One region of the Microbacterium sp. NPDC077644 genome, then DNA from elsewhere that is predicted to be linked to it. Evidence: predicted binding sites of a transcription regulator. Region 1 holds the regulator's gene; each other region holds the start of a gene.

What was found. Region 1 encodes HrcA, which represses chaperone genes, less so after heat shock. Its sites were predicted from a motif close to TTNGCACTCGNNNNNNNCGAGTGCNAA; they were not measured.
Region 2: groES (co-chaperone GroES) is a predicted target of HrcA. The motif match lies at 4,873-4,899, and genes of this name have one in related genera.
Region 3: groL (chaperonin GroEL) is a predicted target of HrcA. The motif match lies at 8,295-8,321, and genes of this name have one in related genera.

Annotation. Positions count from the first base shown of each region.
Region 1 covers NZ_JBFBME010000001.1:1,199,209-1,209,182, forward strand. The annotation lists gene AB0269_RS05810 (HIT domain-containing protein) at 1-91, opposite strand, end outside; gene AB0269_RS05815 (16S rRNA (uracil(1498)-N(3))-methyltransferase) at 284-1,012, opposite strand; gene dnaJ (molecular chaperone DnaJ) at 1,037-2,146, opposite strand; gene hrcA (heat-inducible transcriptional repressor HrcA) at 2,186-3,220, opposite strand; gene hemW (radical SAM family heme chaperone HemW) at 3,278-4,513, opposite strand; gene AB0269_RS05835 (DUF1990 family protein) at 4,513-5,163, opposite strand; gene lepA (translation elongation factor 4) at 5,215-7,080, opposite strand; gene AB0269_RS05845 (ABC transporter permease) at 7,313-8,296, shown strand; gene AB0269_RS05850 (ABC transporter permease) at 8,308-9,228, shown strand; gene AB0269_RS05855 (ABC transporter ATP-binding protein) at 9,225-9,974, shown strand, end outside.
Region 2 covers NZ_JBFBME010000001.1:265,670-275,643, forward strand. The annotation lists gene tsaB (tRNA (adenosine(37)-N6)-threonylcarbamoyltransferase complex dimerization subunit type 1 TsaB) at 1-252, shown strand, start outside; gene rimI (ribosomal protein S18-alanine N-acetyltransferase) at 252-695, shown strand; gene tsaD (tRNA (adenosine(37)-N6)-threonylcarbamoyltransferase complex transferase subunit TsaD) at 692-1,786, shown strand; gene AB0269_RS01345 (hypothetical protein) at 1,783-2,328, shown strand; gene AB0269_RS01350 (hypothetical protein) at 2,333-3,592, shown strand; gene AB0269_RS01355 (SAM-dependent methyltransferase) at 3,596-4,855, opposite strand; gene groES (co-chaperone GroES) at 4,986-5,282, shown strand; gene AB0269_RS01365 (hypothetical protein) at 5,505-6,545, shown strand; gene AB0269_RS01370 (hypothetical protein) at 6,634-6,876, shown strand; gene AB0269_RS01375 (dynamin family protein) at 6,941-8,824, shown strand; gene AB0269_RS01380 (dynamin family protein) at 8,821-9,974, shown strand, end outside.
Region 3 covers NZ_JBFBME010000003.1:264,122-274,095, reverse strand. The annotation lists gene ugpC (sn-glycerol-3-phosphate ABC transporter ATP-binding protein UgpC) at 1-1,087, opposite strand, end outside; gene AB0269_RS13445 (thioredoxin domain-containing protein) at 1,321-2,277, shown strand; tRNA gene AB0269_RS13440 (tRNA-Thr) at 2,320-2,395, shown strand; gene AB0269_RS13435 (hypothetical protein) at 2,469-2,609, shown strand; gene AB0269_RS13430 (hypothetical protein) at 2,619-2,924, opposite strand; gene AB0269_RS13425 (tyrosine-protein phosphatase) at 2,980-3,720, shown strand; gene AB0269_RS13420 (SOS response-associated peptidase family protein) at 3,689-4,327, opposite strand; gene AB0269_RS13415 (DMT family transporter) at 4,420-5,334, shown strand; gene AB0269_RS13410 (nitroreductase family protein) at 5,338-5,904, opposite strand; gene msrB (peptide-methionine (R)-S-oxide reductase MsrB) at 5,901-6,311, opposite strand; gene AB0269_RS13400 (DUF2332 domain-containing protein) at 6,400-7,392, shown strand; gene AB0269_RS13395 (DUF3263 domain-containing protein) at 7,402-7,659, shown strand; gene AB0269_RS13390 (LytR C-terminal domain-containing protein) at 7,753-8,244, shown strand; gene groL (chaperonin GroEL) at 8,358-9,974, shown strand, end outside.

The DNA of each region.
Region 1 (9,974 bases):
CGCGGATCGCGAACACCGTGCCGGCGTCGACCACGATCTCACCGGGGATCTCGCCGGTGCGGATGCGAGTGAAGATCGACGGTTCGGTCATGCTCTCATTCTACGTGGGCGGGTGTCTTCAGGCCCGGCTGCCGTCAGGCGCGCGCCTCACCGCAGCATCCACAGACCTCTCCTCAGCGACGAAACCTCCTCGGAATCACGTAATTCAGGTGGGGTCTCGTAGGCAACGAGAGGTCTGTGGATGCTGGCGCGGGTGCTGGAGCGGGAAGCGCGCCGAGGCGGGCTACCAGCGACCGAGGGCGACGGAGAGGACGGCGATGGCCGCGGGGCCGGCCGTCGACGTGCGCAGCACGGTGTCGCCGAGTCTGACGCGTTCTGCGCCTGCCGCCTCGAACGCGGCCAGTTCCTCAGGTGAGATCCCGCCCTCGGGGCCGACCACGAGCACGAGGTCGCGGTCATCGGCTGCGATCTCGGACAGCGGGGTCGTCGCGGTCGGGTCGAGGATCAGCATCCGTGCATCCGCCGCACGCGCAACCAGCTGCTTGGTCGACGCGGGCTCGGTGACGGCAGGAACCCACGGCCGGTGCGCTTGCTTGGCGGCCTCGCGGACGATCGTCGTCCAGCGCGCGCGACCCTTCACGGCCTTCGGGCCCTCCCAGCGCGAGACGCTGCGGGATGCCTGCCAGGGCACGACCTCGTCGACCCCGAGCTCGCAGGCGGCCTGCACCGCGAGCTCGTCGCGATCGCCCTTCGCGAGCGCCTGCGCGAGGATCAGCCGCACTGGCGGCGCTTCCGTCGCCGAACGTCCGGTGATAAGGACATCGACACGGGAGGGCGACGCATCCCGCACCTCGCCCTCGAGCCACACGCCGCGGCCGTCGCCGAGCGTGACCGACTCCCCCACGCGCACCCGCCGGACGACGGCCGCGTGCTTCGCCTCGGCACCCATCAGCTCCACGATGTCGCCGACGGCGGCACCGGTGCAGCTCTCGACGAGGAAGTGCAGGGCCACGGGGATCTCCGATCGATCGGACGGTCAGTGCTTGAAGCGGTCGCGCAGCTTCGAGAACAGCCCCTGCTGGAACTGCGCGAGCTGGGGACCGGGAGCCTTCTGCTTCTTCGCGAAGTCCTCGATGAGGGCGCGCTGCGCGGAGTCGAGCTTGGTGGGCGTCACGACCTGCACGCCGACCCGCAGGTCACCGCGCTGGTTGCCGCGCAGGGGTGTGATGCCCCGGCCCTTGATCGTGAGGACGTCACCGGACTGCACACCCGGCCGGATCTCGAGGTCGACCTTGCCGTCGAGGCCGTCGATCGAGGTCTCCGTCCCGAGGATGGCGTCGGCCATCGACACCTCGAGCGTCGCGAGGAGGTCGTCGCCGTCGCGGCTGAACGCGGCGTGCGGTGAGACGGTCACCTCGACGTACAGGTCACCGTTGGGTCCACCGGCCTGTCCGACCTCGCCGGACCCCGGCAGCTGCAGGCGCAGCCCGGTCTCGACGCCGGCGGGGATGTCAAGCGACACCGTGCGGCGCGAGCGCACGCGCCCCTGGCCGTTGCACGTCCCGCACGGATGCGGGATGACGGTGCCGTAGCCCTGGCAGCTGCCGCACGGCTGCGAGGTGACGACGTTGCCGAGCAGGCTGCGCACCTGGCGCTGGACGTGGCCCGTGCCGTGACAGATGTCGCACGTGACAGGGGACGTGCCGGGCTGCGTGCACGATCCCTGGCACGTCTCGCACAGCACGGCCGTGTCGACCTCGATGTCGCGATGCGCGCCGAAGACGACGTCGCCGAGGTCGAGCGTCACGCGCACCAGCGCATCCTGGCCGCGCTCCCTGCGCGACCGGGGCCGCCCGCCGCGTCCGCCGCCCTGAGCCGCTCCGAAGAACGTCTCGAAGATGTCGCCGAACCCGCCGAAGCCGCCGAAATCGCCGGCGCCGTCTCCGCCGCCCATGTCGTAACGGCGACGGGAGTCCTCGTCGCTGAGCACGTCGTACGCGTGCGTGACGAGCTTGAACCGCTCCGCCGCATCCTCACCGGGGTTCACATCCGGGTGCAGCTGACGCGCCAGCTTCCGGTACGCCTTCTTGATCTCATCCGTCGACGCGTCTCGCGACACCCCGAGGACCTCGTAGTGGTCCGCCACAATCACCTTCCTGCGTGTGCGTGCTTCCGGCAGAGCCGCTCAGCGGCTCGCCTCGTCCTCGTCGAGCAGCCTGGACAGGTAGCGGGCCACGGCCCGCGCCGCCGCGAGGTTGCTCGGATAATCCATGCGGGTCGGGCCCATCACGCCGACACGAGCCGTCCCGCCGGGTGCCAGGTAGTTGCTCGCGACGATCGACGCCTCCGGAAGTCCGAATGCCTCGTTCTCGGTGCCGATGCTCGCCGCGAGGCCCTGCTCGTCCGTGACCATCTCGCTCATCAACCGCAGCAGCGTCACCTGCTCCTCAATCGCTTCGAGCAGAGGGTGGATGCTGCCGCGGAAGTCCTGCTCGCGCCGCGCGAGCGTCGCCGCCCCGGCCATGACGAGCCTCTCCTGGCGGAATTCCGCGAGTTCCTCGCCGATGATCCCGGCGAGCAGCCTGATCGCCTGATCCACGCGCGTGCCCTCGGAGCCCTCGCCGAGCGTCTGGACGCGGTCGGTGGCCTCCCGAACGGTCTGCCCCGTCAGCTGCGCGGACAGCCGCGCCCGCAGCACCGCGACGTCGGACTCGTCGAGATCGGCGGGCAGCACGGCGATGCGCTGCGAGACCCCGCCCGCGTCGGTCACGAGCACGACGAGGAGCCTGTTGGGTGCGAGCGAGACGAGTTCGATGTGCGTCAGATGGGCGCGGGCGAACGACGGGTACTGCGCGAGGGCGACCTGACCGGTCAGCTGCGTCAGCACGCGCACAGTCCGCACCATGAGGTCGTCGAGGTCTGCCGGGTCGGTGAGGAAGGATTCGATCGCGGTGCGCTGGGCGCCCGAGAGCGGACGCAGCTGCGCGAGGTGGTTGACGAAGACCCGGTAGCCCTTGTCTGTCGGCACCCGGCCCGACGACGTGTGCGGCGCTGCGATGAGCTCCTCGTCCTCGAGGAGCGCCATGTCGTTGCGGATCGTCGCGGCGGAGACGCCGAACGAGTGCCGGTCGACGATCGACTTGCTGCCGACGGGCTCGTGCGTCTCGACGTAGTCCTGCACGATCGCCCGGAGCACCTGCAGCCCGCGTTCGGTGACCATCATGCACTCCTCTCCGCTGGCACTCGTACAGTTCGAGTGCCAATTCTACTCGCTGAGCTAATCGGTCAGCTCGCGCACCACCGCGTCGGCGAGAAGACGCCCCTTCAGGGTCAGTCTGATGCGGCCGCGGATGGCGGCTCCAGCATCCACCAGGCCGTCAGCGATGAGGCCTGCGACACGCGCACGATTCGCCTCGGGAAGATCGGATGCCGCCATCCCCTCCGCCAGGCGCGTCTCGAGCAGCACGCGCTCGAGCAGGTGGGCCTCGCGGCCGGGACGCTCGGTGCCCGCCGCCGGCGATTCGGATGCCGCGAGCCGCTGCGCATAGGCCGCCGGGTGCTTCACGTTCCACCACCGCAGCCCCGCGACGTGACTGTGCGCCCCGGGGCCGAAGCCCCACCAGTCGCTCCCCCGCCAGTACGCGAGGTTGTGCCGCGAACGGTTGTCGATCCCTGAGCCTGTCGAAGAGCGACGCGCCCAGTTGCTCACCTCGTACCAGTCGAAACCTGCTGCCGCGAGCCGCTCGTCCGCAAGCTCGTACATGTCGGCCTGGAGGTCGTCGTCGGGGGCCGGCACCTCACCCCGACGGATCTGCCTGGCGAGCTTGGTGCCATCCTCGATGATCAGCGCGTACGCCGAGATGTGATCGGACTCGAGTGCGGTCGCGGCATCCAGAGAGGCCTCCCAGTCGGCGAGCGACTCGCCGGGGGCGCCGTATATGAGGTCCACGCTCACGGCGAGGCCCGCCTCCCGCGCGGCGTCGACGGCCGTCCGCACGTTCTCCGGGCGGTGCGTGCGGTCAAGCGCTGCGAGCACGTGCGGCACGGCGGACTGCATGCCCACCGACAGCCGGGTCACACCGGCATCCGCGAGGGTGCGGGCGACCTCGGGCGTCACGGTGTCGGGATTCGCCTCGACCGTGACCTCGGCGCCGTCGGTGATTCCGAATGCCGATACGGCGGCATCCAGCATCCGCGCCAGGTCGCCCGGTGGCAGGAGCGTCGGCGTGCCGCCGCCGAAGAACACCGTGTCCATCGGGCGCAGGGCGCCGGCGTCGCCGAGCACGCGCCCGGCCAGCGCGATCTCCCTGATCAGCGTGTCGGCGTACTCGTCCTGACGCGCTCCGCGCAGTTCCCCTGACGTGTACGTGTTGAAGTCGCAGTAGCCGCAGCGCACGCGGCAGAACGGTACGTGGAGGTAGGCCGAGAACGGCACATCCCGATCGACGGACAGGTCGGCGGGCAGCGCACCGTCGCGGGGTGCCGGATCGCCGATCGGCAGTGGTCCCGCCATCACAGAGGCGTGGTGTACAGCGGAGAGATCGCCCGCAGGTACCGGGCGAACAGCTCCTTGCGACGCCGCCCGAGCAGGCCGGGCACCATCCGGTACAACACGGAGTTGGGCGCATCGAACGCGCGCACCGTGAACCAGACCGAGTCGTCGTCGCGCCACTCGATGTCGAAGAGCTCCTCGCCGCTGACGACGGAGCCGCCCACGGTTCCGAGCACGAGGCCGATTCGGCGTGCTTCCTCGGTGACCGAGATCACGCGCAGTTCGGCATCCGCGCGCATGCCGGCCACGCGTCCGCGCAGCCGCAGCGTCATTCCGGGGCCGGCGAAGGGCGTGCCCTCCGCGTCGAAGCGCTGCTCGACCTCGCGCTTGCTCGGCGCGACCGGATTGCCGTCGGCGTCGAAGCTCACTCCCGCGTACGCGGGGCCGGATGCCGGGCGCACGTCCTCGACGGTCAGACCTGCGGCGCGCTGCGCCGTCCACGACAGCAGAGCGTCTCCGGCGGTGCGGAATCGCTCCTCGCCGCTGCCCAGCCGCCAGGTCTCCTCGGCCGGGGTGCTGCGCTCCGGCGGATACTGCATGAGATCGGGCGCGTGCGTCGCCCCGACCGCCGCATAGTCGACCGTGTCGTCTCGGAAAGTCCCGCGCCGCATGAGATCCAGACTACTTCCGTTACCTGAACGATGCCCCGGACGGGGCTCGTCCTACTTCTTGTCCTTGCCGTCGACGTCGCCGGACAGCGCTGCGATGAACGCCTCCTGGGGGACCTCCACCCGTCCGACCATCTTCATGCGCTTCTTGCCCTCCTTCTGCTTCTCGAGCAGCTTGCGCTTGCGGCTGATGTCGCCGCCGTAGCACTTGGCGAGCACGTCCTTGCGGAGCGCGCGGATGGTCTCACGGGCGATGATCCTCGCGCCGATCGCGGCCTGGATCGGGACCTCGAAGTTCTGCCTGGGGATGAGCTTGCGCAGCCGCTCCGTCATGAGCGTCCCGTAGGAATAGGCCTTGTCGCGGTGCACGATCGCGCTGAACGCGTCGACCTTGTCGCCCTGCAGCAGGATGTCGACCTTGACGAGGTCGGCGGTCTGCTGGCCGGCGGGCTCGTAGTCGAGACTCGCATACCCCTGCGTCTTGGACTTGAGGTGATCGAAGAAGTCGAACACGATCTCGCCGAGCGGCATCATGTACCGGAGCTCGACGCGCTCCTCGGAGAAGTACTCCATGCCGAGTAGCGATCCGCGCCGCGACTGGCACAGTTCCATCACCGTGCCGACGTAGTCCTTGGGCAGCAGGATCGCCGTCTTGACCATGGGCTCGGCGACCGACGCCACGCGCCCGTCCGGGTACTCGCTCGGGTTCGTGACCGTGACCGTGTCGCCGGTGTCGGTGGTCACCTCGTAGATCACGCTCGGCGCCGTCGTGATGAGGTCGAGTCCGAACTCGCGGCTGAGCCGCTCGGTGATGATCTCGAGGTGCAGGAGCCCCAGGAACCCGCATCGGAAGCCGAAGCCGAGGGCGACGGAGGTCTCGGGCTCGTACTGCAGGGAGGCATCGGACAGCTTCAGCTTGTCAAGCGCCTCGCGCAGCTCGGCGTAGTCGCTGCCGTCGATCGGGTAGATGCCGGAGAAGACCATGGGCTTGGGGTCGGTGTAGCCCGCCAGTGCCTGCATCGCGCCGTCCCGGCTCGTCGTGACGGTGTCGCCGACCTTCGACTGGCGCACGTCCTTCACGCCGGTGATGAGGTAGCCCACCTCGCCGACGCCGAGGCCCTTCGACGGGATCGGCTCCGGACTCGACACGCCGATCTCGAGGAGCTCGTGGTTGGCGTGGGTCGACATCATCTGGATGCGCTCGCGCGGCTCCAGCTTCCCGTCCACCATGCGCACGTAGGTGACGACGCCGCGGTAGGCGTCGTACACCGAGTCGAAGATCATCGCGCGGGCCGGTGCGTCGGCATCGCCGACCGGAGCCGGGATGTCTGCGACGATGCGGTCGAGGAGCTCCTCGACGCCGACACCGGTCTTGCCCGACACGCGCAGCACGTCGTCGGGGTCGCCGCCGATGAGGTCGGCGAGCTCCTTGGCGAAGCGGTCGGGGTCAGCGGCGGGCAGATCGATCTTGTTGAGCACGGGGATGATGTGCAGATCGTTCTCGAGCGCCAGGTACAGGTTCGCCAGAGTCTGGGCCTCGATGCCCTGGGCGGCGTCCACGAGCAGGATCGCGCCCTCGCACGCGGCCAGGGAGCGCGAGACCTCGTACGTGAAGTCGACGTGTCCGGGGGTGTCGATCATGTTCAGGGCGTATACCTGGTCCGGTCCCTGAGCCTGTCGAAGGGCCCACGGCATCCGGACGGCCTGGCTCTTGATCGTGATGCCCCGCTCGCGCTCGATGTCCATGCGGTCGAGGTACTGCGCCCGCATGTCGCGGTCGGAGACGACACCGGTGATCTGCAGCATGCGGTCGGCGAGGGTCGACTTGCCGTGGTCGATGTGGGCGATGATGCAGAAGTTCCGGATCTGCGCCGGCGGCGTTGCGGCAGGCGAGAGCGGGGTGAGGGCGCGTGGTGACATGTCTCCAGCAGTCTACGGTCAGGCGCACCTAATGCTCGATTCGCCATGACCGGTGATAGTCTCGCGAGGTTGCCCTGTACAGATCGGCGACACCGAGTGTCAGTTGCAACCCGACTCCGTACCAGACGCTGTCCGGATCGGTCGCACAAACGAGCCCGAGATGTTTGAATACATCCGACTCAGCGTTGCGTCGGCCGATCCCGAGCGCGCCTGCAAAGAGAAAGACAACACCTTGATCAAGTATCTCCTGCGCCGATTCCTCGGCTGGCTGCTGATGATCGTGGTGGCGACCAACATCACGTTCTTCCTTGCGTGGGGCTTCCTGAACCCCCGGAACAACTTCGTCGGTCGACGCCCTCCGCTCAGTGAAGAGCAGATCGTCAACCTCCTCGAGCCGCGCAACCTCAGCGACACCGTGCCGATCTGGGAGCGGTGGTGGAACTGGTTCAGCTCCATCCTGTTCCGCTGGGACTGGGGCGTGAGCCCGACCGGCGGCTCGATCAACGAGCAGATCGCCTACCGCATGTGGGTGAGCGCGGAGCTGGTTCTCGGCGCAACGGTGATCATGACCGTGCTGGGCATCGCGCTCGGCGTGTACACCGCATCGCGTCAGTACAAACTCGCCGACCGCATCGGCCAGGCGACCTCGATCATCACGATGAACATCAACGTCATCGTCGCCGCTCTCGGCCTGGTCCTTCTCGCCATCGCGATCAACGACCTGTTCGGCGCCCGGATCTTCTTCGTCACCGGGGCGGCGAGCAAGGGGGTCGAAGGGTTCTTCCCCGTGCTCATCGACAAACTGCAGCACGTGACCCTGCCCACGATAGCCCTGGTCATCACGGGCTACGCGGGAACCCACTTCCTGCAGCGCACGCTGCTCCTGGACAACATCAACGCCGACTACGTCCGCACCGCGCGCGCCAAGGGCCTGACCAAGCAGCAGGCGATCCGCAAGCACGCGCTGCGCACCTCGCTCATCCCCGTCGCGACGCAGGTCGCGTTCAGCATCCCCGGCATCTTCACCGGCGCGATCCTGACCGAGACGATCTTCGCCTGGAACGGCATGGGCAAGTACTTCATCGAGACCATCGTCAAGAGCGACATCAACGGCGTCGTCGCGGTCGCGGCCTTCAGCGCCGTCATGGTGGCGATCGGTGCGATCCTGTCCGACATCATCGTCGTGGTCCTCGACCCGCGAGTGAGGGTGAGCTGAGCATGAGTGAAATGATCGACCCCACCACCACGGTCGCCGAGGCCCCTGCACCCGCGAAGAACGCGGGCGGCAAGCCGATGTCGAAATGGACGCTGTACACCCGTCGCTTCATGCGCAACAAGCCGGCCGTCGGCGGCATCATCATCTTCGTGCTGCTCGTGCTCTTCGCGATCGTCGGACCGCTGATCGCGAAGTGGGACCACGTCGAATTGGACTTCCTGAACCTCGGCACTGCCCCGTCGGCTGATCACTGGTTCGGCACGACGGCCTCCGGCAACGACACGTTCGCACAGGTCGCCGTCGGCCTGCAGCGCTCGCTCATGATCGCCGTCTCGGTCTCGCTCGGCACGACGATCCTCTCGGCCATCATCGGCACCGCAGCGGCGTACTTCGGCGGGCGCACCGAGAAGCTCACGCTCCTGGTGATCCACTTCATGATGGTCGTCCCCAGCTTCCTGATCCTGTCGCTGCTGTCGAACCGCTCCGGTGGCGACTGGCGCGTCATCGCACTGATCATGATCTTCGTGACGGGCTGGTACTTCCCCGCCCGCGTCGTCTGGACCACGGCGCTGTCGCTGCGCGAGCGCGAGTACGTGCACGCCTCTCGCTACATGGGCGTCGGCGGCTTCCGGATCGTGCTGCGCCACCTCATCCCGAACATCGGCTCGCTGCTCGTGATCAACTTCACGCTCGGCATCGTCGGCGCCGTGATGGCCGAAACGGGCCTGTCGTTCATCGGCTTCGGAGTGAAGATCCCCGACGTGTCGCTGGGCTCCCTCATCGGCTCCGGCGCGAACACGATCACCAGCGCGCCATGGCTGTTCTACTTCCCCGCTGCGGCGCTGACGCTGCTCACCGTCTCGATGGCACTCGTCTCGGACGGTCTGCGAGACGCCCTCGATCCCACCTCTGCTGCAGGAGGCCGCGCATGAGCGCCATCATCTCCGTTCGCGACCTCAAGGTCAGCTTCGCCTCCGAGGCCGGGCGCGTGGACGCCGTGCGCGGCGTCTCGTTCGACCTGGAGGAGGGCAAGACCCTCGGCATCGTCGGCGAGTCCGGCTCCGGCAAGTCCGTCACCTCGCTGGCGATCATGGGCCTGCTCGACGAGAACGCCAAGGTCACCGGTTCGATCATCTACGACGGCCAGGAACTGCTGGGCAAGTCCGACAAGCAGATGTCGGTGATCCGCGGCAACGGCCTCGCGATGATCTTCCAGGACCCGCTGACCTCGCTGACCCCGGTGTTCACGATCGGCGACCAGCTGATCGAGGCGCTCACGGTGCACCGCGGCCTGACCAAGAAGCAGGCGTGGGATCGCTCGATCGAGCTGCTGACCCTCGTCGGGATCTCGCAGCCGGAGAAGCGCATGAAGGGCTTCCCGCACGAGTTCTCCGGCGGCATGCGCCAGCGCGTCGTCATCGCCATCGCGATGGCGAACAACCCGAAACTGATCATCGCCGACGAGCCGACGACCGCGCTCGACGTCACGATCCAGGCGCAGATCCTCGACCTGATCGAGAAGGCGCAGCAGGAGACGGGCGCCGCGACCATCATGATCACCCACGACATGGGCGTCGTCGCGCGCATGGCCGACGACGTCATGGTCATGTACGCGGGAAAGCCCATCGAGCACGCGCCCGTGGGCGAGCTCTTCCACCACACGCGGATGCCGTACTCG
Region 2 (9,974 bases), 930 kb from region 1:
TCCGTCTTCGACGGGCTGGATGCCGACGGCATCCCGAACCTCGTCGAGCCCACCGTGCTCGTTCCCGCGGCCGACGCCGAGGCGCGGCTGGGCGGCATCCGATCGCTCGAGGTGGCGGAGCTCGACGCCGCGGACCTCGCCCGCGTCGGACTCCGCGCCGCTGCCGCCGGACGCGAGCTCACCGGTCCCGAGCCCCTGTACCTCCGCCAGCCGGACGTCACTGTGCCCGGCGCTCCGAAGCGGGTGAGCTGATGACCATGCGCGCCGCGACCCCGGCCGACCTCGACGCGATCATGGCGATCGAGAATGCCTCCTTCCCCTCCGACGCGTGGAGCAGCGAGTCCATGGCGGCCGAGCTCGCGACCCCGTACAGCCACTACCTCGTCGACGAGGAGGACGGCGCCGTCATCGGGTACGCGGGGCTCCGGTCGATCCGCGGGAACGCGGATGCCGACATCCAGACCATCGCGCTCGCCGAGGCGCGCAGGGGACAGGGGCGCGGCCGCGCGCTGCTGCGTGCGCTTCTCGCCGAGGCATCCGCCCACGGCGCGCGCGAGGTCTTCCTCGAGGTGCGGGCCGACAACCCGTCCGCGGAGGGGCTGTACCGCTCGGAGGGGTTCGAGGAGATCGGCCGCCGCCCGCGCTACTACCAGCCCGACGACGTCGACGCGATCGTGATGAAGGTGAAGCTGTGACCGCCAACGAACCTCTCGTGCTCGGGATCGAGACGAGCTGCGACGAGACCGGCATCGGGATCGTCCGTGGCCGCACCCTGCTGTCGAACACGATCGCCTCGAGCATGGACGAGCACGCCCGCTACGGTGGTGTGGTGCCCGAGGTCGCCGCGCGCGCCCATCTCGAGGCTCTGCAGCCGGCGATCGAGGCGGCCCTCGCCGAGGCGCAGGTCTCGCTCGCCGACCTCGACGCGATCGCCGTCACCAGCGGTCCCGGCCTCGCAGGGGCCCTCATGGTGGGCGTCGGCGCGGCCAAGGGGCTCGCGGTGTCGCTGAACAAGCCCCTCTACGCCGTCAACCATCTCGTCGGCCACATCGCCGCCGACATCGTGACGCCGGAGTCCGACCCGCTGGAGTACCCGACCATCGCCCTGCTCGTCTCGGGAGGGCACACCTCCCTGCTGCACGTGCGCGACCTCACGACCGACGTCGAACTGCTCGGCGAGACGATCGACGACGCGGCGGGTGAGGCGTTCGACAAGGTCGCCCGGCTCCTGTCGCTCCCGTACCCCGGCGGCCCTGAGATCGATCGTGCAGCCGTCGGCGGCGACCCGACGGCGATCCGCTTCCCGCGCGGACTGTCCAAGGGCACCGACATGGCGAAGCACCGCTACGACTTCTCGTTCTCGGGCCTGAAGACCGCGGTCGCCCGCTGGGTGGAGCGCGCCGAGGCCGAGGGGGTGCCCGTGCCGGTCGCCGACGTCGCCGCGAGCTTCCGGGAGGCCGTCGTCGACGTGCTCGTCACGAAGGCGCTGGCGGCCTGCGCCGATCGGGGGGTTCCCCGGCTGCTGCTGGGCGGAGGCGTCATCGCCAACAGGCGCCTGCGCGAAGTCGCTCTCGAGCGGGCCGCCGCCGCGGGGGTCACCGTGCGCATCCCGCCGCTCTCGCTCTGCACCGACAACGGTGCCATGGTCGCAGCCCTCGCCGCCGACCTCATCGAGTCCGGACGCCGGCCGTCGACCCTCGCTTTCGGTGCCGACTCGACGCTGCCGGTCACCGAGATCCAGGTCGCCGAGCGCACCGAGGATGTCACCAGGGGCAACGCCGCATGAGCGATCCGACGCAGCCCGATCCGCCGCCCTCCGCTGCCGGCCTCCCGCCCTCCGCTGCCGGCCTCCCGCCCTCCGCTGCCGACCTCGCGCCTTCCGCTGCCGACGCTCGTGTCGAGGCGCCGAGCCCCGACGTCGAGCAGCCCGCCGATCGCACGAGCGTTCCGGGGGCGCGGCGCAGCGAGTACACCCGCATGCCGACCGGTCCTGTGGGCATCGAGCCCGTCGTCGCGAGCGGACCGGCCGACACCGCCGGCATGCCCGCGGTGCAGTGGGCGCCGGCGGATGAGCCGGTCGTCGAGGACAACAGCCGCCTCGCGCCCTGGGCACTCGTCGCGGCGATCGTGGCCCTCGTCGCCTCGTGGTTCGTCGGCTGGGGCATCCCGCTCGCAGTGATCGCCGTGATAGCGGCGATCATGTCGCTGCGCCGGCCCGTCGAGAGCAGGGCGATCGCGACGTGGGCGCTCGTGCTCGGGCTCGCCGCGACCATCTTCAGTCTCGGCTGGCTCATCTGGGCGGCCATGCAGTTCGAGCAGATCGGGTAGCACGATGACCGACTCCTCCGCAGAGCTGCGGATGCTGCGCGCCAAGGCCTACGGGCCGGGCGGAGAGCTGTCGGACGCCGAACTCGCGCGGTTGCAGGAGCTGGAGGAGCGGGCACGGGATGCTGCCGGGGAGGACGAGCGGCTTCGGCTCCCTGCGGTCGCTCAGCCCGTGGTTCCTGAGCCCGTCGAAGGGTCGTCTTCGCGGCCTCCGGCCGCTTCGCTCAACGACCCGCAAGACGGGGCTGCCGCAGTGGACGAATCGCGGGGACGCGACGCGGGGGATGAATTCAGCGGGTCGTTGAGCGAGCGAAGCGAGACGACCCTTCGACAGGCTCAGGGACCGACTGAGCAAGCGGAGCGCGCCGAAGCCTCCGACGATGCGGAAGCCTCGTCTGTAACCGAAGCACCCCCGCAACGCCGCCGCTGGCCCCTGATCGCGGCATCCGTCGTCGCGACCCTGGGGATCGGGTTCGGCATCGGCTGGGCGATCTGGGGGTGGGACGCGCAGTCCTTCATGCTCACCGCGGCGCACGGCGACGAGCGGGCCGAGCTCGAGGAGCAGTTCGACCCCGGCACGGTCGTCGCCGTCGCCGAGCAGGATGGCGTCGTCGTATGGCGGGCCGAGGCCTCGCAGGGCGAACAGCGCTGCGTCATCATCACCGCGCCGGGGCAGACATCGAGCGGGTGCATGTCGCTCGACGAGATCGACGAATACGGCTGGCCCAATGCATCCATCACGATCCCTGAAGGACAGGAGCGGGCAGGCGAGTCCCTCTCGGCCGCGATCCTGCGAGCTCAGACGGGGGACCTGGTGCCGTACATTCAGGTCTGGGGACCCGAGACCTACGACTGGGAATCGCAGTACACCGAGGCCGAGCTGGCGCAGCTGCGGCAGATCGAGGCGGAGGGCTACGCGCCGCAGAACCTCAGCGTCATCGGCAGCGACGGCGACACCTCCGTCTTCTACGAGTGGGCCGGACAAGGACTGTGCGTCGTCGCTGTCCTGGACGGCGACGTCGTCGAGGCCTGCACCGAAGACGTCGCGAGCGACCTGACGCTCAGCGCGACCGTCGGCGGCATCCCCACGGAGTACATCGTCACCCAGAGCGCGACCCGTGGACCGCAGCTCACGATCGTGCGGCATCCGGTGACGGTGACGGTCGACCCCGAGACCGGTGAGGTCATCGAGCCCTCGCCCGACGATCCGATGTTCGACGACTTCTTCACCGAGGAGCCGTCGATCGACGACAAGACCGGATCCTGACGGTCAGACCCGGTCGGCGATGACGGCCAGGCGCCGCGAACCGACGCGGGTCAGGATCAGCGTCGCCGTTCGGTCGCCGCGCAGCGCGAGCTTCTTCCGGAACGCGGCGGGGTCGATGTCCATCCCGCGTTTCTTGATCTCGAGCGTCCCGATATCGTGCGCCTTCAGCACCTGGCTGATCGCCTTCGGGTTCGCCGCGGTCACCTCGCGCACGCGGAACGATTGCACGAAGGGGCTCGTGACGGCGGCATCCCCGGTGAGATAGGCGATCTTCGGGTCGAGCATCCCGGCATCCAGGCTCCGCGCGACGTCGCCGATCAGACGCGCGCGGATGACGGCGCCGTCGGGCTCGTGCAGGAACGCGCCGAGCTCGCGGACCTCGGCGTCCTCGGCATCCGCGCCGGCGATCATCTCGTGCGACTCGTCGCCGCGGATCACCAGCGCCGAGCGCCGCACGCCCTCGCGGGCGAGGATGCCGGACCACACCACGAGCTCGACCACGCTCCCGTCCGCAGACACCCACTGCGCCTCGGCATCCGCAGGGAGAGCGTCCCGGTCGTGGGCGGGGCCGAGCTTGATGCCGACGGGCATGCGCTGCGCCAGATCGAAGGCCCAGTCGAGCGAGGGGGAGTAGTCGGATGCCGCGACCCGCCTGGTCTCGCCGTGTCCCGCCGTGCGGCGGGCCGGATCGAGCCACACGGCCGTGCGCTTCCCTCGGAGAATCGCAGCATCTTCGGAGGGAGCGGCCGGTTCGCTCCTGAGTTCGTGCAATTCTCCGAAGTTCGCGCTCACGTAGTCCTCGGCCGTGCCGTGCTGGACCTCGGCGTCGGAGCCGAACGGGGCGAGGTTGTAGGCGGCGATGGCCGCGGTGACCTCGTCGGCGTCCACGGCCTGCACGCGCAGCCCCGCACCCGCGAACGCGAGGGAGTCTCCGCCGATGCCGCAGCCCAGATCGGCGACGTTCTCGATCCCGGCGCGGCGCATGCGGCCGGCGTGGCGGGCGGCGACCCCCAGACGGGTCGCCTGCTCGAGGCCGGCCCTCGTGAACAGCATCCGCTCCGCGAAACCGCCGAACTTCACGGTGCCCTTGGCACGCAGATGCGCCTGGCCGACGACGGCGGACACGAGATCGGGGGAGTGGCCCGCCTGCCGCAGTCGCGATACGGTCTGCGCGACCTCGACGGTCGTGCTGATGGCCCCGACCTCGTCGAGGAGGCGAAGCCCCTCGGGGGTGAGCAGGGCGGTCAGCTCGGACATCTCCACCCGCCCAGCGTACGGGGTTGGCACTCGCATTGCATGAGTGCCAGCCGAGCGCCTACACTGTGATTAGCACTCTCGGGTTGAGAGTGCGAACGAGTCTTTCGTGTCAGCGTCAAGAAAGAAGAGGTAGACCGTGTCGGTTTCCATCAAGCCGCTCGAGGACCGCATCGTCATCAAGCAGGTCGAGGCCGAGCAGACCACCGCGAGTGGCCTGGTCATCCCCGACACCGCCAAGGAGAAGCCCCAGGAGGGCGAGGTCGTGGCGGTCGGCCCCGGCCGCATCGATGACAACGGCAACCGCGTTCCGCTCGACGTCGCCGTCGGCGACCGCGTGCTCTACAGCAAGTACGGCGGCACAGAGGTGAAGTTCGGCGCAGACGAGTTCCTCGTCCTGTCGGCCCGCGACGTCCTCGCCGTCGTCGTACGCTGACGCTTCTCCAAGCTCAGCGACCGCGCAGTTCGTCAGAAGGTCCGGATGCTTCGGCATCCGGACCTTCTGCGTTCCCGTCCCCTACTGACCCCCGCACCGTCCCCGATCATCCCCCGACGATTCCCCGATAAGCCTCGGGATGCCTCCCGATGCCGCCCGCCGGGCCCCGTTCCAGACTCGTCACAAGCGCCAATCGGCACTGTGACTGATAAGGGGTTCATCATGGCTGTGCAGGACAACGTCAATCTGCTCGGCGCTCAGTGGAATCTGGGTGTCGAGGACGTCGGCAACGGCAACACCGACAACTCGGACAACTCGGCGGACGACAACTCCGACAACTCGGACAACTCGGTCGACAACTCGAACAACTCGGACAACTCCGACAACTCGGACAACTCCGACAACTCGGACAACTCCGACAACTCGGACAACAGCGACAACTCGGACAACAGCGACAACTCGGACAACAGCGACAATTCCGACAACTCGGACAACTCGATCAGCGACTCGTTCCAGGTGAACGACTCGTTCCAGGACAACTCGACGACCGACAACTCCGACAACTCCGACAACAGCGACAACTCGGACAACAGCGACAACTCGGACAACTCGATCAACGACTCGTTCCAGGACAACTCGACGACCACGACGCTGAACGACCACTCGATCAGTGTCGGAATGCGTCAGTACAACTCCGGGTTCAACGACCTGAATCTGACGGGCGCGGCGGGTCTCGCCGGCGCGACGGGCGGCAGCATCACGATCGATGCGCGCACGAACCTGGCAGATCATTCCGTGAACCAGAACATCGCAACCGGTGGTGGCGACGTCGCTCAGACGTTCAGCAGCGGCAGCGTCACGGCGGCCGGCGACGGCTCCGTCGCAGCCGGCGGGGACGCGTCGTGGACGAACATCGACACCGACATCACGGTGGGGGACGTCTCGATCGGCAACACGTGGAACACGGACTCGTTCAACGTCGACAACTCGATCAACGACTCGTTCCAGGACAACTCCGCAACCGACAACTCCGACAACTCGATGAACGACTTCTCGGACAACTGGTCGGTCAACGACTCGTTCCAGGACAACTCGATGACCGACAACTCCGACAACTCGATGACCGATTTCTCGGACAACTGGACGGTCGACGACTCGTTCCAGGACAACTCGACGACCGACGGCTCGCTGGACGTCGACGTGACCGTCGACGACATCAACGTCGGCAGCCCCACAGGCGATTTCAACGACGTCGCCTTCTGAGATACCAGCCTGCTCCACTCGGCTGCCTCTGGAAGGCGGCCGGGTGGAGCAGTACACTGCAGGCAATCCGATCCGAAGGTCGTGAGACATGTCTGGTGACGTGCACAGCGAATCGGCAGAGCAGCCGATGGGCGACGACGTCTTCGACCAGTCCTTCTGGACGGATGCCGCATCCGATGTCGACCCGACGGGGACGAACATCTTCACAGCAGAGATCGAGAACGTGAACTCCACCGACTGGGAGGTGGATCCGGACGTCATCTGGGGAGATGGCCCGGATGCCGCCTCCGATGTCAGTGGAGGTTCGATGGGACCGGACCTTCTGGCCTAGTCCCGGCACTGGGGGAGCAGGGGTGGTGCACCACCCCTGACAACTGAAGGTATTGGGGGGACACGTGCAGCGACGCGCTGGGGAATCGGTCGCGGACACCGTTCGCGAGGTGGGAGGCCTCGCGGCATCAGCCGGGCGAGCGGATCTCGCCGAGCGTCTGGAGCAGACGCATCGGCGGCTGCTCGATCCCGGCATCCGGGTGATCGTCGTCGGCGAGTTCAAGCAGGGCAAGAGCAAGCTCATCAACGCGCTCGTGAATGCGCCGGCCTGTCCCGTCGACGACGACATCGCCACGAGCGTCCCGACCGTGGTCGGCTACGCGCCGGAGCCATCGGCGTGGATCGTCGAGCGGGCGAAACCGAGTGGCGCCGATCCGCTCCACCAGCCGCTGCGGCGCAGGCAGATCCCCCTCGACGATCTCGCGGAGTACGTCTCGGAGCGGGGGAACCCGGCCAATGAGCGCGGCATCGTCTCGGCAGAGGTGCTCCTGCCGCGCGAGATCCTCAAGGGCGGGCTCCAGCTCGTCGACTCCCCGGGCGTCGGCGGGCTCGAATCCACCAACGCACTGACCACGCTCGCGGCGCTCTCGTCGGCGCACGCGGTGCTCATGGTCTCGGATGCCTCGCAGGAGTACACCGAGCCCGAGGTGCAGTTCCTGCGGCACGCGATGCGCATCTCGCCGAACGTCGCCGCGGTCCTCGCGAAGACCGACCTGTACCCGGAGTGGCGAGAGGTCGAGGAGATCGATCGGCGGCACCTGCTCGAGACCGGCGACGTGCCGATCTTCGCGGTGTCGAGCGATCTGCGCCTGCTCGCGGCCGAGCTGCAGGATCGGAGCCTCAACGACGACTCCGGCTTCCCCGCGCTGGTCGCGCACCTGCGCCGCGAGGTGCTCGGCCGCGCGGAGGTGATCCACGAGCGCGGCGCCGTGCACGACCTGCTCTCGGTGATCGACCAGCTCACGATGTCCATGCGCACCGAGCTGCACGCGCTGCAGAATCCCGAGGACACCCCGCGCATGATCGCCGAGCTCGAGGCGGCCAAGGCGAGCGCCGACGAGTTCCGCGGTCGGTCGGCGCGCTGGCAGGTGACGCTCACGGACGGCATCGCCGACCTCGTCGCCGACATGGAGCACGACGTCCGCGATCGGCTGCGGCGGGTGATGCGCGAGGCCGAGAAGTCGATCGACGAGGGCGACCCCGGCCCGATCTGGGATCAGATCACCGAGTGGCTCGACCAGCGCGTGGCGGCGGCCGTCGCCGAGACCTTCGTGTGGACGGACGAGAGATCGACGTGGCTGGCGGAAGAGGTCGCCGATCTGTTCAGCAAGGGCGAGACGGAGCTCCCCGCGATCGACGTGCACGACACGCGAGGCGTGCTCGACCCTGTCGACGAGATCTCCGGCCTCGACGCCGGACAGCTCAGCGCCGGCGAGAAGATATACATCGGTGTGCGCGGCTCCTACGGAGGCGTGCTCATGGTGGGACTCGTGACCGGTCTGATCGGACTCAGCCTGATCAACCCCCTCTCACTGCTCGCCGGCGTCCTCGTCGGGCGGCGCGCGTACCGCGAGGACATGCACGCCCGGTTGGCTCGCCGTCAGCAGGAGGCGAAGCTCATCGTGCGCCGCCACATCGACGAGGTGACCTTCCAAGTGGGCAAGCAGCTCAAGGACCGACTGCGCCTGGTCCAGCGGACCGCCCGCGACCATTTCGGATCCATGGCCGAGGAGCTGCACCGGTCCCTTTCCGAGGCGCTCACCACGGCCAAGCAGGCGGCGACCACGTTCACCGCCCAGCGCGATGCCCGAGTGTCGACGCTGAACAAGCGTGTGGCGCAGCTCGAGGAGCTGCGGTCGCACATCCCCGTGCTCGAGCCGGGAGTCATGGCCGCGTTGCCCGCCGCTGACGCCCTGCCCGCCGCGGACGCCGAACGAGTGACGTCATGACGGCATCCATCGCCCGGCTGGCGGAAGACCTCCTGCAGACCGCCCTCGAGGTCTACGCCGATGACGAGCAGGCGACGTCGATCATCGACCAGCTCGCCGAGCGCCTGGGCGAACCGTTGCGGCTGGCGCTGGCGGGCATGGTCAAGGCCGGGAAGTCGACGCTGCTCAACGCCATGCTCGGCGAGCGGATCGCCCCCACCGACACGGGGGAGTGCACGCGCGTCGTCACCTGGTACCGCTACTCGCCGACCCCGACCATCACGATGCATCCCCGCACCGGGCCGCCGCGCCGGATGCCGATCCGCCGCGAGCACGGCCTGCTCGTGATCGACCTCGGGGGCCTCCCCGCCGAGGAGGTCGAGTGGATGGACGTCGGATGGCCGCTGCCCGCCCTGAAGGACGTCATCCTCATCGACACCCCCGGCATCGCCTCGCTGTCGGCCGACGCGTCCACGCGCGCCGTCCGCTTCCTCACCCCCGAGGATGCGCCGTCCGCCGCGGATGCCGTCGTCTACCTGCTGCGTCACCTGCACGGCTCGGACGTGAAGTTCCTCGAGGCGTTCCACGACAACGCGGCGGGGGCCGCCCAGACCGTGTGCGCCGTGAGCGTGCTCTCCCGGGCCGACGAGGTCGGCTCCGGCCGGATCGACTCGCTGCTGTCTGCGCGCAAGGTCGCCCATCGCTATCAGCGCGATCCCGAGCTCGCCTCGCTGACCCTCGGCGTCATCCCCGTGACCGGGCTCGTCGCCGAGGGGGCGCGGACGCTGCGCGAGAGCGAGTACATCGCGTTCCGCGAGCTCGCGGGTCTGGACCGCGACGTGCGCGAGAAGCTGCTCGTGTCGGCCGACCGGTTCCTGCGCGAGACGGACGCGACCGGCCTCAGCGTCACGGTCCGCCACGACCTGCTCGCACGTTTCGGGATCTTCGGGGTGCGGATGGCGACGGCGATCATCCGCGGCGGCGCGTCGAGCTCCTCCGAGCTCTCCGAGGAGCTCGTCCAGCAGAGCGGCCTGCTCGAGATCCAGGACTTCATCTCCCGGCAGTTCCAGCCGAGGGCCGAGACGCTGAAGGCCCGCGGTATCGCGATGCAGCTCGACAGGCTGGTGCGCGAGCGTCCGCGGGAGGGGACGGATGCCGTCCTCGCCGGCAT
Region 3 (9,974 bases), on a different contig from region 1:
GCTTGTCGTTCAGGCGGTCACCCGACTCGAGGTCGAAGGCGTGCACGTGGCCGGGGTTGGCGGCCAGCGTGACGGTCTCGCCCGCGTTCGGGTGGTTGCGGCCGTCGACGCGCGCGACGATGTCGGTGCGCTTGCCGTTGATGTCGGTGTGCCCGTACAGGTAGCCGTCCGCGCCGAGCTCCTCGACGAGGTCGACCGTCACCGACAGGCCCTTGCCGTCTGCGGGACCGACCGTGATGTCCTCGGGGCGGACGCCGACCGTGACCTGCGAGCCCGTGGCGCGGCCGACGGTGTCGCGGTCGAGCGGGACGACCTCGGTGCCGAACTGCACGCCGCCGTCGGCGAGGTCGGCGGCGAACAGGTTCATGGCGGGCGAGCCGATGAAGCCGGCGACGAAGACGTTGTTCGGCTTCTCGTACAGGTCGCGCGGGCTGCCGACCTGCTGGAGCAGGCCGTCCTTGAGCACGGCGATGCGGTCGCCCATGGTCAGAGCCTCGGTCTGGTCGTGCGTCACGTAGACCGTGGTGACGCCGAGTCGACGCTGCAGCGAGGCGATCTGGGTGCGGGTCTGCACGCGCAGCTTGGCGTCGAGGTTCGACAGCGGCTCGTCCATGAGGAACACCTGCGGCTGGCGGACGATGGCGCGGCCCATCGCGACGCGCTGACGCTGACCGCCCGAGAGCGCCTTGGGCTTGCGGGTCAGGTACTGCTCGAGGTCGAGGAGCTTGGCAGCCTCGAGGACGCGCGCTGCGCGCTCCTCCTTGCCGACGCCGGCGATCTTGAGCGCGAAGCCCATGTTCTCGGCGACCGTCATGTGCGGGTAGAGCGCGTAGTTCTGGAAGACCATCGCGATGTCGCGGTCCTTCGGCGGGACGTCCGTGACGTCGCGGTCGCCGATGAGGATGCGGCCCTCGTTGACCTCTTCGAGGCCGGCGAGCATGCGCAGGGAGGTGGACTTGCCGCAGCCGGAGGGGCCGACCAGGACGAGGAACTCGCCGTCTCCGACTTCGAGGTTGAGCTTGTCGACGGCCGGGCGGGTTCCGCCCGGGTAGAGCCGAGTGGCGTTGTCGAAAGTCACCGATGCCATGATGTTTCTCCTTCACCGGCAGGTACGTGCCGGACGATCCGTTGTGATGGAAGCGGTGGAGAGACCCCACCGTGGCCCGTCGTCGGGCCGGTTTCAGTATGGCACGAAGCGCCCCGTCTGGGTATTTCCCAGGCTGGCTGGATACCATCGAAGACGGTCCGGAACACACACGCAGGCCGTGTGTCCGACGGACGCCGGGGAACCCGTCCCCGTCCAGATCTTCAAGAGGAACGATGTCGAGCGACGAAACGCCGAACGTCCCCACCCCTCGCACATCCCGTGAGGCGGTCCGGGAGAAGGCCCAGCAGGTGCACGCCAAGCAGTCGCGTGCCCGCATCATGCGACGCATCATCATCGGTGCCGTCGCGATCGTGGCCGTCGGCGCCATCGGCACCGCCGTCACGATGGCGATCACCTCGAGCGTCTCGAAGCCCGTGCTGAACCCGAAGGGCCTCGACGGTGACGGAATCGTCGTCGGCAGCGTCAGCGACATGTCGGCGGAGACCGTCCCGACCACTCCCGCGCCGGAGGAGAGTGGTGCGGGTGAGGAGACGTCGGAGCCGACGCCGACGGCGACGCCCACCACGGCGCCCGTCGACGTGCACATCTACGTCGACTACCTCTCGCCGGGCGCGGGAGACTTCGAGCTCGCGAACACCCGGCAGCTCGCCGGATGGATCAACGAGGGCGCCGTCACGGTGACGTACCACCCGGTGGCGATGCTCACCGCCAGCTCCAACGGCACGAAGTACTCGCTTCGCGCGGCTGCTGCCGCAGCCTGCCTCGCGACGCATTCGCCCGACAAGTTCTACGCGTTCAACCACGAGCTCCTCGTGGATCAGCCCGAGGTCGACAGCCCCGGCCGCACCGACGTCGAGCTCGCCGACCTGGCGGTCGCGGTCGGCGTCGACAGCCCCAAGGTCGTGCGCGCCTGCATCGAGGATCAGGACTACATCACCTGGGCGAAGGACGCGACCTCGCGTGCACTCGAGGGTCCGCTGGACGGATCCGAGGACCTCGTCCTCACCAGCGCGCCGATGATCGTCGTGAACGGCGAGGCCTATGTCGGGTCGCTCAAGGACCCGGCCGAGTTCTCGCAGTTCGTGCTCACCGTCGCCAGCGAGACCGAGCCGACGCCCGAGCCGACGACGACGTCGTCGCCCACGCCCACCGAGACCCCTGCGTCGTAGTTACCGACTCGTGCGCCCGGCTCGCTAAGCTGGACGCCGTTCGCCGACTTAGCTCAGCTGGTAGAGCACCTGTCTTGTAAACAGGCGGTCGCGGGTTCGAATCCCGCAGTCGGCTCCATGATGCCCTCGCTCTGGTGACTCCAAGGGCGGTATGCGATCCTGGGTCCTCAGCACGATGGACGGAGACGACCATGAGCAATGCCGCATTCCCTGAAGGCGCTCTCCCACAGGATGATCCCAACCCCGAGGGCGAGGACGTGGATCCCGACTTCGCGGTCGATGAGGACGTACCGGAATCCAGCGAGTCCGATGAGGACGTCGCCGAGATCTGAGGTTCCGCTCTAGCGCTGGCTGTTCGGCCTGCGCCCACGGCGCGGGCGATCGTGCCAGGCTGCGATGGCCTCCGGCGTCAGGTCGTCGCGATCCCAGAGGTATCCCGAGACGTTCCCGATCGGGTCGATGAACGCGTCGCTCGCGGTCGAGGCCTCACCAGCATCCCGGCGCCGCATCGTCTGTCGCAGCGACACCGGTGTCACGCCCAGAAGCTCGGCCACTTCGTCGATGGTCGCGTAACGCGCGGCGAAGCGCGGTTCGGCCGTCGCGTCGCGCAGTGCGCGGGGACGCGGCCGGTCGTCGTCGGACCCCATGAGCTCTCCCGATCTGTGCAGTCAGACCACGATAGCCGACCACTAGCATGGCGCCATGGGCGATGCCGTCACCCGTCTCGACGTGCCAGGGACGTACAACTTCCGCGAGGCTGCGCCCGGGGCGCTGGCATCCGGCGTCCTCTACCGCTCGGATGCGCTGCACCGGCTCGATCGCACCGGGCGACGACGCATCCGCGAGCTCGGCATCAGGACCGTGCTCGATCTGCGATCGAGCATCGACCGCCGTGTCGGCGGTCGGGATCGTCTGCGCGGCACGGGCGCCGTCCGGGTCGGCATCCCGATCGACGGGACACCGCGGCGGATCGACCTCGACACGATCAGCCTGTCCGGCGTCTATCGGACGATCCTCTCCGGCCATCGGCCTGCTCTGGGGCGCATCGTCCGCGAGATCGCGGCGTCGGACGGCGCCGTCGTCGTGCACTGCACCGCGGGCAAGGATCGCACGGGTCTGGTCGTCGCACTCGTGCTGGAGGCGATCGGCATCGACCGCGCGGTGACGCTTGCCGACTACGCCGCGACGGCGGCGAACCTCGAGGGGGAGTGGACAGAGCGGATGCTGCGCAAGGCGCGCACGTTCCGGGTGCGGATCACCGATGAGGTCGTCGCGGTGCTCACCGGGTCGCCGCCCGAGGTCCTCGCCGACGCACTCGACTGGATCGATGACGAGTACGGCGGCGTTCCCGCGTATCTGGCCGGCGCCGGCGTCGACGACGCCGTACTCACCGCGCTGAGGGACAAGCTCCTCAGCGATCGTCCGTCCGCGGCGCAGCGCTGACCCTGCCGGCGACGTCGGCCGACGCGATCAGCGCCTCGTCGATGAGCTCGCGGCTGGGGGCGCCGGTGAGCCAGTCCGTGCTCATGGCCGGCGGGATGAGCATCGGCATCCGGTCGTGGATCTCGACGAGGTGATCGGGCGCCGGAGCCATGACGATCGAATAGCAGGTGACCCATTCGCCGTCCGGGGTCCGCCCGCGCTGCGTGACTGCGGCCATGCCGAACAGGGCGCCCTCGTCCAGGCGGAACTCGTGCCAGACCCGTTCGGGCTTGCGCATCTCGAACCACCCGGTCGTGGGTACGATCGCGCGGCCGCGCATCTTGCCCGGCTGATCCTGCAGCCGCTCGGAGCGGGTGTTGATCGAGGGGAACTTCGACGGCTGGCCGCCCACGAGGAAGCCCCACCATGCCGTCTCGAGCGCGGCGGGCTGGTCGCCCGCCGGCACGATGAGCGGGTTGAGGTTGCGCAGATTCCTCCCCGTCGGACGCAGCGTTTCGCCGTCGTTCGTCTGCGCCCACGAGCGCAGACCCTCGAGGACGTCGGCGTCGGCCTCGGCGAGGAGCTCGGCGTCGGTGAAGCGTGGATCCAGTCCATAGCTCGCGCACATGCCCGTCAGCGTACCCGCCGCCGCGGACATCGGCGCCGCGCGGCCTCGGGTACTGTGCTGAGGTGACCCCGACCCGCCGACTGCGCGCCCCGATCGCACTGGGAGGGGCCGTCGCGATCGGGGTGATGACCGCGATCCAGGCGCGCGTCAACGGCGTCCTCGGCGTGCGCATCGACGACGGCATCGTCGCGGGACTCGTCTCGTTCACGGCGGGGCTGATCATCCTCGTCGCCGTCACGGTCGCCGTTCCGTCGTCGCGAGCCGGCGCCGCACGCCTGTGGAACGGTCTGCGCACCCGTCACGTGCCGATCTGGATGCTGTGCGGCGGGGCGTGCGGCGCACTCACCGTCTCTACGCAGGGACTCACTGCCGGCATTCTCGGCGTCTCGCTCTTCACCGTCGGCGTCGTCGCGGGGCAGACCGTGAACGGACTGATCCTCGATCGCCTCGGCGTCGGCCCCGCAGGCGTCGTCGCCGTCACACCGGGCCGAGTGCTGGGCGGGCTGTTCGCTCTCGCAGCGGTCGGCATCTCGCTCAGCGGCGATGCTCTCGCACGCGCGCCCTGGTGGCTGCTCGTGCTCCCGTTCGCGGCCGGCGTCGGGATCGCCTGGCAGTCGGCGGCGAACGGTCGGCTCGCGCAGCGGGTGGCATCGCCGATGACGGCGACGCTGATGAGCTTCGTGGGCGGCACCGTCGTCCTGGCGATCGCCGCTGCGCTCAGCGTCGCGTTCAACGGGATGCCGCAGGCCCTGCCCGCCGAGCCGTGGCTCTACCTCGGCGGGGTGCTGGGCTTCGCCTACATCCTTCTCGGAGCGACGATCGTCGCGCACACCGGTGTGCTTCTGCTCGGCCTGGGCTCCGTGCTCGGGCAGCTCGTCACGTCGGTGATCATCGACCTGCTGTGGCCGGCATCCGCGGGACCCGCGCTGTGGCAGCTCCTCGCCATGATCGGCGTCGCGGTCGCCTCCGTGATCGCAGCCCTGCCGTGGCGGCGGCGCCGCCGCTGAGCGCTAGTCCTTCGCGGTGTCCGACTTCTTCGACTTCTTCGAGGGCATCCGCGTCAGGAACGACTCGGCGTCGATCGTCTTGCGCCGACTGGGCTTGGAGCGCTCCGGTTTGCCGCCGACGTAGAGCCAGCCGAGCAGCTCCTCGTTCTTCTCGAGGCCGTGCGCCTTCGCGACCGCGCGGGTGCGCGTGTAGTGCCCGGTGCGCCACAGCACGCCCCAGCCCGCTTCGTCGAGCAGCAGGCTGAGCGTGTGCGCGACGCCCGAGGCGACGGCCTCCTGCTCCCAGTGCGGAACCTTGGAGCTCTTGCGGAAGCTCACCACCACGGCGATCAGCAGCGGCGCGCGCAGGGGTTTCGTCGACGCGCGCGAGCGCTCGGCCTTGCCGATCGCCTTGCCGAGCCGGAGGCGGTCATCGCCGCGCAGCTCGATCAGCCGCCACGGCCGCAGCGACGAGTGATCTGCGACCCGTCCCGCCGCTGAGATCAGTCGGACGAGCTCCTCGTGCGACGGCGCATCGCCTGTGACCTTCGACCAGGACTGCCTGGAGAGCGCCGAATCGAAAGCGCTCAAGCCTCGGGAGCCTCGGGGCTGAAGTTCAGGGCCAGGGAGTTCATGCAGTACCGGTCGCCGGTGGGCGTGCCGAACCCGTCGGGGAAGACATGGCCGAGGTGCGAGCCGCAGTTCGCGCAGCGGACCTCGGTGCGCTGCATCCCCAGGGTGTTGTCCTCGAGCAGCTGTACCGCGTCGGGCCGGATCGACTCGTAGAAGCTCGGCCAGCCGCATCCGGAGTCGAACTTCGTGCCGCTCTTGAACAGCTCGGCGCCGCACGCGCCGCAGGTGTACAGCCCGGCTCGCGACTCGTCCAGGAGCTCGCCCGTCCAGGCGCGCTCGGTGGCGGCTTCGCGCAGAACCGCGTACTGCTCGTCGCCGAGCTCTTCGCGCCATTCGGCGTCGGTCTTCTTCACGCTGTAGTCCATACGTCCTCCTGAGTCGCTTCCATTGTCCCCCGTCCACGCGGCACCGGGGCCATCATGACGAGAGGTGACGACGGCGGAGAATGGAACCATGACGGATGCTGTTCGCGAACGCTACGAGCGCTTCGCGCGCGACGAGGCGCCGGGCCGGTCGGACCTCTACGCGGAATGGGCGCGGGGCGCGGCATCCGATCCCGAAGTGCGGGCGATCCTCGCGCGGATCCCCGAGAACAGACGCCAGCCGCCCCTCGTCTTCGCCGTCACCCGGATGCTGGGCGCACCGCTCGACGGATACCCGGTCTGGCGCGACTTCGTGCGCGCGAACGCGGATGCCGTCGTCACGGAGTGCGCGGCGCGCAGCGTGCAGACCAACGAGCCGCTGCGGCTCGCCCCGCTGCTGCCGGTGCTCTCGGAGATCGACGGCCCCATCGCGCTGCTCGAGCTCGGAGCGTCGGCGGGCCTGTGCCTGTACCCCGACCGCTACTCGTACCGCTTCGTCGACGAGCACGGACTGCTTCGTGCCAGTCTCGACCCGTCGGACGGCGTCTCGTCAGTCGTGCTCACCAGCGAGGTCCGCGGTGCCGTGATCCCTGCCCTGCGGATGCCCGAGGTCGTGTGGCGCGCAGGCATCGACCTCGCACCCCTCGACGCCGGGGATTCGCGCGATCGCGCTTGGTTGCAGGGTCTCGTCTGGCCCGGGGAGACCGGGCGCGAGGAGCGGATCGCCGCGGCGCTCGACGTCGTCGCATCCGATCCTCCGTCGATCGTGAGAGGTGATGCATCCCAGGTCGCAGCGGTGGCGGCATCCGCTCCGCCGGACGCGACACTCGTGATCACCACCCCCGGCGTGCTCGCGCACATTCCCCGTGCGCAGAGGCTGGCGCTCATCGACCGGGTGCGCAGCCTGCCTGCCCGCTGGATCACGATCGATGCGCCCGTGCTGCACGACGCGTGGAACCCGCCCGTGGACCCCTCGAGCTGGCCGGGCTTCGTCGTCGCGCTCGACGGAGACGTGCGCGCCGGGGCGGATCCGCTCGGCGGATGGTGGGAGTGGCGCGCCGACGCAGAGCCGTCGCCCGCCTAACCTGGACCCATGCTCGGAGACCTCACCGATCGCGATCGCGCGATCCTCGCCCTGGAGGCGGCCTGGCCGCGCCACGGGGGAAGCAAGGAGGAGGCGATCCGCAGCACGCTCGGCATGAGCCCGGCACGCTACTACCAGCTGCTCGGCCGGCTCATCGACACCGAGCAGGCGCTCGAGCACGACCCGCTCCTGGTCAGGCGGCTGCGCCGCTTGCGCGAGCATCGTGCCGATCAGCGCGTTGCGCGGATGCGCGGTTTCGCCGGGTAACATCATCGGGTGCCCCAGCCCGTGAGAGACCGCTTCGACGACATTTCCCGAACGTCAGGACGTGTCGGGGCGCACCGCGCCGAGGCGCCGGGCATGAACGGCTGGATCGTGCTGCTGTGGTCGGTCGTCGCAGCGCTCGTCCTCATCGTCGCCGGCATCTTCGTCGCTCTCGTGATGATGGGGCGGATCACGCTGTTCCCCGTCGCCGAGGATTCCGTGGCGCCGCTCCCGGAGGAGACCGGGGTGGTCGACACGACGTACTCCATCCTCATCCTCAACGCCACCGCCGAGGAGGGCCTCGAAGAGCAGGTGCGCGAGACGCTCATCAACGAGCAGTGGCCGGACGAGCTCATCAGCTACGGCCCCGCAGGGCAGCAGGACTTCGCCGAGACCACCGTGTACTACGTCGGCGACGACGAGCGCGAGGCGGCGCTGGGCCTGGCCGACCTCATCGGGGGAGCCCTGGTCGACCAGAGCGACATCTACGCCGATCCCGACGACCCGGAGCAGAAGCAGCTCGTCGTCGTGATCGGCCTGGACCGCGCGAGCGCCCAGCCGGAATCCACCCAGACGCCTGCTGAATAGACGCCGCCCTCACGGCTTGCACTCGATGGGGTCGAGTGCCAGAATGGGCGTTAGCACTCTCTTCCTCTGAGTGCTAAACCGAACGCCTACGTCCAGGAGGGACGACAAAACTCATGGCAAAGATCATCGCTTTCGATGAGGAGGCCCGCCGCGGCCTCGAGCGTGGCCTGAACATCCTCGCCGACGCTGTCAAGGTGACCCTCGGCCCGCGCGGTCGCAACGTCGTGCTCGAGAAGAAGTGGGGCGCCCCCACGATCACGAACGACGGTGTGTCGATCGCCAAGGAGATCGAGCTGGACGACCCGTACGAGAAGATCGGCGCGGAGCTCGTCAAGGAGGTCGCCAAGAAGACCGACGACGTCGCCGGTGACGGAACCACCACCGCGACCGTCCTCGCCCAGGCGCTCGTGCGCGAGGGCCTGCGCAACGTCGCCGCCGGCGCCGACCCGATCTCGCTCAAGCGCGGCATCGAGAAGGCTGTCGCCGCGATCACCGAGGAGCTGCTCTCCAGCGCCAAGGAGATCGAGTCCAAGGAGCAGATCGCCGCCACCGCGTCGATCTCGGCCGCTGACAGCGAGATCGGCGAGCTGATCGCCGAGGCCATCGACAAGGTCGGCAAGGAGGGCGTCGTCACCGTCGAGGAGTCGCAGACCTTCGGCACCGAGCTCGAGCTCACCGAGGGCATGCGCTTCGACAAGGGCTACCTGAACCCGTACTTCGTCACGGACCCGGACCGCCAGGAGGCCGTGTTCGAGGAGCCCTACATCCTCATCGCGAACTCCAAGATCTCGAACATCAAGGACCTCCTCCCGGTCGTCGACAAGGTGATCCAGGACGGCAAGGAGCTCGTCATCATCGCCGAGGACGTCGAGGGCGAGGCTCTCGCGACGCTCGTGCTGAACAAGATCCGCGGCATCTTCAAGTCGGCAGCCGTCAAGGCTCCCGGCTTCGGCGACCGCCGCAAGGCTCAGCTGCAGGACATCGCGATCCTCACCGGTGGTCAGGTCATCACCGAAGAGGTCGGCCTCAAGCTCGAGAACACCACGCTCGACCTGCTCGGACGTGCGCGCAAGGTCATCATCACCAAGGACGAGACGACCATCGTCGAGGGCGCCGGTGAGACCGACCAGATCGAGGGTCGCGTGACCCAGATCCGTCGCGAGATCGAGAACACCGACAGCGACTACGACCGCGAGAAGCTCCAGGAGCGCCTGGCGAAGCTCGCCGGTGGCGTGGCCGTCATCAAGGCCGGGGCTGCGACCGAGGTCGAGCTCAAGGAGCGCAAGCACCGCATCGAGGACGCCGTCCGCAACGCGAAGGCAGCAGTCGAAGAGGGCATCGTCGCCGGTGGTGGCGTCGCGCTCATCCAGTCCGGCACGAAGGCGCTCGACGCCCTCGAGTTGTCGGGCGACGAGGCGACCGGCGCGAACATCGTCCGCGTCGCCATCTCGGCTCCGCTGAAGCAGATCGCGATGAACGCCGGTCTCGAGCCCGGTGTCGTCGCCAACAAGGTCGCCGAGCTGCCGACCGGTGAGGGCCTCAACGCCGCCTCCGGCGAGTACGTCGACATGTTCGGCGCCGGCATCATCGACCCGGCCAAGGTGACCCGCTCTGCTCTGCAGAACGCGGCATCCATCGCCGGTCTCTTCCTCACCACGGAGGCCGTCGTCGCCGACAAGCCCGAGAAGGCCGCGGCTCCGGCCGGCGACCCCACGGGTGGTATGGACTTC